2 regions of the Amycolatopsis sp. NPDC104587 genome follow, and region 2 is predicted to be linked to the other one. Evidence: riboswitches for the same ligand, from Rfam matches in the RefSeq annotation. Region 2 holds a riboswitch; the other holds the start of a gene.
What was found. Region 2 has a riboswitch for cobalamin ahead of ACZ61C_RS36885 (hypothetical protein). Riboswitches for the same ligand answer to the same signal wherever they lie in the genome.
Positions count from the first base shown of each region.

Region 1: it holds a riboswitch for cobalamin, as region 2 does, so the genes downstream of both, metE (5-methyltetrahydropteroyltriglutamate--homocysteine S-methyltransferase) here and ACZ61C_RS36885 (hypothetical protein) in region 2, are expected to answer to the same signal.

Region 1 covers NZ_JBVJNO010000027.1:13,465-16,868, forward strand. The annotation lists gene ACZ61C_RS46795 (AfsR/SARP family transcriptional regulator) at 1-1,103, shown strand, start outside; gene ACZ61C_RS46800 (hypothetical protein) at 1,100-1,285, shown strand; cobalamin riboswitch at 1,375-1,611, shown strand; gene metE (5-methyltetrahydropteroyltriglutamate--homocysteine S-methyltransferase) at 1,725-3,404, shown strand, end outside.
Region 2 covers NZ_JBVJNO010000014.1:198,676-202,079, reverse strand. The annotation lists gene ACZ61C_RS36895 (MarR family winged helix-turn-helix transcriptional regulator) at 1-94, opposite strand, end outside; gene ACZ61C_RS36890 (SCO6745 family protein) at 181-1,014, opposite strand; adenosylcobalamin (AdoCbl) riboswitch at 1,381-1,527, shown strand; gene ACZ61C_RS36885 (hypothetical protein) at 1,588-3,404, shown strand, end outside.

The DNA of each region.
Region 1 (3,404 bases), on a different contig from region 2:
ACCGGCGAGCGGCGGTCGAACGGGTGCTGGCCGCGTGGCTCGCCCTCGCGGAGCAGGCCAGGGATCTGTTCTACCCCAGCCTGTTCCAGCCGACGCCGGGCTCGTCGCCGCGCTGGTCCCCGGACTACAAGGTCGTCGAGGCCATCGCCTGGTTCGATGCCGAGCGCGGGACGCTGCTGCGGATGATCCAGCTCGCGGCGGACTGGGGCCTGGCCGGCCTGGCGTGGGAGCTCGCGGCCGCCGCCGTCCCGTACTACGACCACCGCAGCCTCTACCAGGACTGGAACCGCAGTCACCAGATCGCGCTGGCGGCCACGCGAGCGTGCGGTGACGCCCACGGTGAAGCGGCGTTGCTGCAGGGCCTCGGCCAGGTGCACATCTACCTCGACGAGATGGACGAAGCCCGCGACGACCTGGGCCGCTGCCGGGAGCTGTACCGGGACATCGGCGATCGGCGCGGTGAAGGACTCGCGCTGGCGAGCCTCGGAACCGTGCACCGGGTCCTCGGCGAGCTCGACGCGGCACTGGCCGTCGACAAGGAAGCGCTGGCCCACCTGGTGGCGTCCGGGCACCGGCAGGCGGAGGCACAGATCCGCACCGCGCTCGGCATCATCGGCTTCGAGCAGGGCACCGAGGACGCGGGCCAGTGGATCGAGCAGGGCCTGCGGACCGCCCGGCAGCTCGGCGACCGGCACCGGCAGGCGGTGATCCTCCGCACGGTCAGCCGCTACCACCTGGGCATCGGCGACACGCCCGCGGCGCTGCACGACCTCACCGAGGCGTTGACGATCTTCACCGAGATCAGCGACGAGCGCTGCGGCGCGTACGCCGACCAACGCCTCGGCGGAATCTACGCGGAGCTCGGCGACCGTTCCCGAGCCGACTCGGCCCTGCAACGCGCGGCGCACGTCTTCCGGCTGAACGGCGACCGCAGCAACGAAGCGGCGTGCTGGCAACAGCTCGGCGAGCTGGAGAGCGAACTCGGCGACGCACCGGCGGCCCGTCACCACCTGGGCTTGGCGGTCGAGCTGTGGCGAGCCCTCGGGTTGCCCGAGCGCGCGTCAAGCGTGCAAGCCACGCTTGACGCGGTGGCCGGGGGATGACGGAGCTGAAGGCCGGGCTGAACCGGCTGGTTTCGGCCCGGGTGACGGACTTCGGCAGGACGGTGAACATCGCCGAGGTCGGCTTTTCCCGTGGTGGCGTCGAAACCCGGCTGCACGCGCAGTGCCCGTTCCGGGTGACCCGTGGCAAGACGACCTGGTTCGGCTCGGAGGACATGGCCTAACCGGCGACGGCCGACGCGGACCCGGCCGAGGCCTACCGGACGAACGCGACGATCCGCTCCGAGCCGGGTTCGTCCCTTCCCGGAGGCGCTACAGTGGCGGGGCAGCTGGTTCGGTCTCCGCGAGCAAGGTGGCGGTGACCGAGGCAAGAGGGAACCCGGTGCGAATCCGGGACTGCCCCGCAGCGGTGAGTGGGAACGACCGCCGTCAGTCTCCGCGGAGACGAGCACTGAGCCCGACCGGCTTGGGAAGCGACGGCCAGTAGGAACCCGGCGCACGCGCCGGAACGCCCGCGAGTCCGAAGACCTGCCCGCTGTGCACCTCACGACCGTGGGGTGCTGGCTGCGACCTCGCGGGCAGGTCATGCCGAGCCGGACCTGAGACGGTCTGGCTTGTCGTGCGCTCCCGCAGGTCCACGCGGACTCGCGAAGGAGAGCCCCCGTGACATCGACCACCCCGACCAGCCGCGCGACCGTGCACGGTTACCCGCGCCAAGGCGCCGACCGGGAGCTCAAGAAGGCGATCGAGGCCTACTGGAAGGGCCGGATCGACGCCGACGCTCTGCTCGGCACTGCCCGTGAGCTGCGGCTGCGGAACCTGACGGAACTGCGCGACGCCGGGATCGACGAGATCCCGAGCAACTACTTCTCGCTCTACGACCACGTGCTGGACACCTCGGTGCTCCTCGGCGCCGTCCCCGAGCGGCACCGCGAGGCGGCGACCAGCCTGGACCGCTACTTCGCCATGGCCCGCGGCACCGCGGACGCGCCCCCGCTGGAAATGACCAAGTGGTTCGACACGAACTACCACTACCTGGTGCCCGAAATCGACCCGGACACCGAATTCACGCTGGACGCGAGCAAGCCGCTGGAGGAGTTCACCGAGGCACTCGAGCAGGGCGTCACGACCAGGCCGGTGCTGGTCGGCCCGGTCACCTTCCTGGTGCTGGCCAAGGATCCGACCGCGACCGACGGGTTCCGGCCCCTGGATCTGCTCGGCCAGGTCGTCCCGCTCTACGCCGATCTGCTGCGGCAGCTGCACGAGGCGGGCGCGGAGTGGGTCCAGCTCGACGAGCCCGCGCTTGTCGCCGACCAGCCGGCCGAAGTGCTGGCCAAGGTCGCCGACACCTACGCGACGCTGGCCGCGGAGGCCGCGCGCCCGAAGATCCTGGTCGCCTCCTACTTCGACCGGCTCGGGGAAGCGTTGCCGGTACTGGCGTCGTCGCCGGTCGAGGGCCTGGCCCTGGACTTCACCGGCAACGCGGCGGCCAACCTCGATGGCCTCGCCGCGGTCGGCGGGATTCTGGACAAGCGCCTGGTGGCGGGGGTGATCAACGGGCGCAACATCTGGGCCGCCGACCTCACTGCCGCACTGAGCACCCTGGGCACGCTGCTCGGGCTGGCCGGTTCGGTGGACGTCGCGGCGTCTTGCTCGCTGCTGCACGTGCCCTACGACGTCACCCTTGAAACCGGCCTCGACCCGGAGATCGCCGGCTGGTTGTCCTTCGCACGGCAGAAGCTCGCCGAGATCGTCACGCTGCGCCGCGGCCTCACCGAAGACCGCTCCGCGATCGAGGACGCCCTGCAGACGAACACCGACCGCCTGGCCTCCCGCGCGGCGTCGCCGATCGTGAAGGTTCCGGCTGTCCGGGAGCGCGTCGCCGCGGTCACCGACGCCGACCTGCGCCGCACGAGCCCGTACGGCAAGCGCCGCCAGGCCCAGCAGGACCGGCTGCACCTGCCCGAGCTGCCGACGACCACGATCGGCTCGTTCCCGCAGACCGCCGAGCTGCGCCAGGCCCGCGCGGCCTTGCGCTCGGGCAAGCTCGACCAGGACGCCTACCGCGAGGCGGTGCGAGCCGAGGTCCGCGCGGTGATCGCCGAGCAGGAGCGGATCGGCCTGGACGTGCTGGTGCACGGCGAGCCCGAGCGCAACGACATGGTGCAGTACTTCGGTGAGCAGCTCACCGGGTTCCTGGCCACCCAGCACGGCTGGGTCCAGTCCTACGGCACCCGGTACGTCCGGCCGCCGCTGATCGCCGGCGACGTGGCCCGCTCGGCGCCGATGACCGTCGAGTGGGCCACCTACGCGCAGAGCCTGACCGAGAAGCCGGTCAAGGGC
Region 2 (3,404 bases):
CTTGCGTGGGGGTCAGGTCGTATTCGGCGCAGATCTCCGCGTACCTGCGCTGGATCAGGACCGAGAGCCAGAAGAGCTTGTCGCCGTAGTCCACGCCCGCCTCCTGTCTCCCGATGCTGAACGTCCAGCCTACCGGCCGCGGGCCGGCCCGCCCGACGTTCAGGTCTGCGCTGTCCACCGCTACATCGGGAACTTCGCCCGGAAGGCAGCCGAGATCGGTTCGAGGTCGGCGACGAGGCGGTCGAGATCGCCGGGGCTCAGTGCGTGGTACGGCGCCTCCGCGAGCCGGTCGGTCAGTGCTTCGACCCGTTCTTTCGTGGCCCGGCCGGCGGCGGTGAGCCGGCCGTCGGGTCCGACGAGGTCGCGGGCGCGCATGCCGTCGATGACCGCGTCCAGCTGCGCGGCGGGGAGGTGCCAGACGCGGCCGAAGTCCTTCGCGGGCATGTCGACGGACAGGGCGTGCAGCACGTGGGCTTCCGTGCCGCCGATGCCCTCGGTCAGCAAGGCGACGGTGTGGCCGTCACCGCGGTGCTCGCGCAGCAGCGTGGCAGCGTGCCACAGCCGCGCGACCGGCTCGTGCGGCGCCGGGAGCGCGCGCAGGGCGGCGTAGAGGGCGCGTCCCTCCACCGGTGCGCTGGCCGCCGCCTTCAGCAGGAGGTCGCCGGCGCGGGCGACGGCGGGGTCGTCCGCGAGGTCGCCGAGGATCCGCCGCATGCCCGTGACGCAGCCCCGTTCGCGGGCGGCCAGCGCCGCTTCGGGGGTGGTCAGGTCCCACACCCGGGGGAGGTGGCGGGCCACCTCCCCCGGGGCGAAGTTGTAGAAGATCGCGTGGACCACCTCGGCCGGCGCCGTCCGGCCGAACGGCGCGGCCCGTCCGGCGAAGTAGGCGTCCCACGGGTTGCGCAGTCCCAGCGCCAGCAGGGCCTCGTCCGCCTCGTCGGCGAAGTAGGGCACCAGGCCGATGGGCTCGACCAGGTCGTACATGCGGCGGGCGACGGGTTCCGGGTGCGACATCTCGTCTCCTGTGGGTTCCGGCGGCGCCCCTCATGGCGGCCGCTCACCTCCTCCACGAACGGCTCACTCCCGATTCGACACCCGGCTTCCACCCGATTTCAGGACGAGTTTGCCGCCGGCGGTCCGGTGAGCAGGCGTACTGGACGCCGTCGAGCTGTATGACGGCGATCGGCACCGCACGCGGATTGCCTGTCGTGCGGACGGCGACGGTCAGCACCCGCAGCGCGTGGCGGCCGTCGGTCCTGTGGGGCGGATCACCGAAACGGATCGGCGGCCCCTGACGACACCCCAGACGTCAAGCCGACGTGAGTTTGCCGTTCCCGTCCGGCTGACCAGGTGTTACTGTCGGTTCGTTTGGCCAGTACAACTTCATGATTTTTCTGCCCGTGGCAGGGGAAGCCGGTCGAAGTCCGGCGCTGTCGCGCAACCGTAGGTCACCTTGGGTGACGAGTCGGGTTACCTCCTCGGGCAGGTGTTGTCGAACCGCTGTCGCGTAAACAGTGAGTGACGCCCGGCCCTGAGGGTCGGTCTCTCTCGTGGTGCGCGCCGGCGTCTGGGGAGAGGAAAGAGCAGGTGGCCGGCAAGCGGTTCAGGCCCGTCGCGGCCTTGGCGTCCGCCATCGTCGTGTTCGCGGTGGGCTCGTTGACCCCGGCTTTCGCCGGTGATGTCGCTGCTTCGAAACCCACGTCGACGTGGCTGGCTGCGCAGCTCTCGCCCGAGGGGACCCTGCAGAACCCGCTCGGCGGGGAGCTGCCCGACCACGGCTTGATGATCGACACCCTGTTCGCGATGTATGCCTCGGGTGACGGGTCCCTGGCCGCGCCGATCGTGAAGTACCTCGACGACGACCATCACGCGACCGACTACTACACGTGGGACGGCCTCGTCCCGGGCCAGGGCTACGACGCGATCATCACCGGTGGTGCCGCGGCGAAGGTGCTGGTCGCGGCGGAAGTCGCCGGGCGCGACCCGCGGAACTTCGGCGGGCACGACATGGTCGCCGAAACCCTCGGCACGATCATGCGTTCGGGCGTCGACAAGGGCCGCGTCAGCGACTACTCGAAGAACCCCGACTTCAAGGACTTCGTCAGCAACAACGCCAACATGTTCGGCCAGGCTCTGGCCGTGATCGGGCTGGCGGGCGCGGGCCTCACTGACCGGCTCGCCATCGACACGATGCTGAAGCAGCAGTGCTCGGAGGGTTACTTCCGGATCTTCTTCGGCCTCATCCCGACCGCCGAGACCGGCGACCAGGTGACCCCGGACGGCCACAAGATCTCGACCTGCGACGAGGGCAAGCCGTTCGACCAGTCGGCACCGGACGGCGACACGACCGGCGTCGCGCTTTCGGCGATGCTCGCCGCCCGCGACGCCGGCGCGGCGGGCCTGGACGCGCCCATCACCAAGACCGTCCGGTGGCTGAAGGCGCACCAGACCGCGACGGGCGGTTGGGGCGGCGGTGTCGGGACAGAAGCGGCCAACACCAACAGCACCGGCCTGATCCTCCAAGCGCTCGCGGACGCCGGGTGCGTGGACGCCGCGATGACCTCGGGGACGGCGTTCCTCAAGTCCGCGCAGGTGACCGCGGCCGACTCGGGTAACCGGCTCGCGGACCAGCTCGGCGCGATCGCCTACACCCCGGCGGAGTACCAGGCGGCGCGGGCGAACGGGATCGGCGGGCTCGACACCTGGATCCGCGCGAGCGCCCAGGCCGCGCTCGGCCTGTCCCAGGTCGGGTTCCACGACCTCACCCTGCGACACGCCCCCGTCGCGAGGCGACCTGACCCCGGCTGCCTCCCGCCGCCACCTCCTCCGCCCTCCGGTGAGAAGCCCCCGGCGACCGGCGGCCCCGCCGCGACTCCGCCGGTCAGCAAGAAGGCCGGCACCCCGGCCGTGCGGCCCGGTTCATTACGCGGCACCGTGGTGACGCCTCCCGGCGCGCCCGCGCAAGTCGCCGGTCCGACCCCGGCCGACCGCCTCGGCGGCTACCTCGCCGGACGGCTGGTGGACGGCGACCACGTCGAGGTCAGCCAGGACGGCAAGACCTTCGTCGACTACGACCTCACCGCCGACCTCGTGCTCGCCCTGCGCACGCTGGGGCAGCAGCCGGACGCCGTGGCTCGTGCCTCGCGCTTCCTGCTGAACCCGGACTCGATCGAGGCCTACGCCCACGGCGCCCCCTACGAGAAGGGCGCGGCGAATTACGCCGAACCCTTGGCGAAGCTGCAGACCATCGCGCGATTCCTCGAAGCCGGCGAGCAAGACCTCACGCCGGTCACTGCCCAGCTGACCCAGGACCTCACCGCGCTGCGGACCCCGGCCGGCGAGTTCACCGACACCGGCGAATTCGCCGACGGCACCCATTCCCTCCAACGCCACGCCTGGGCGAC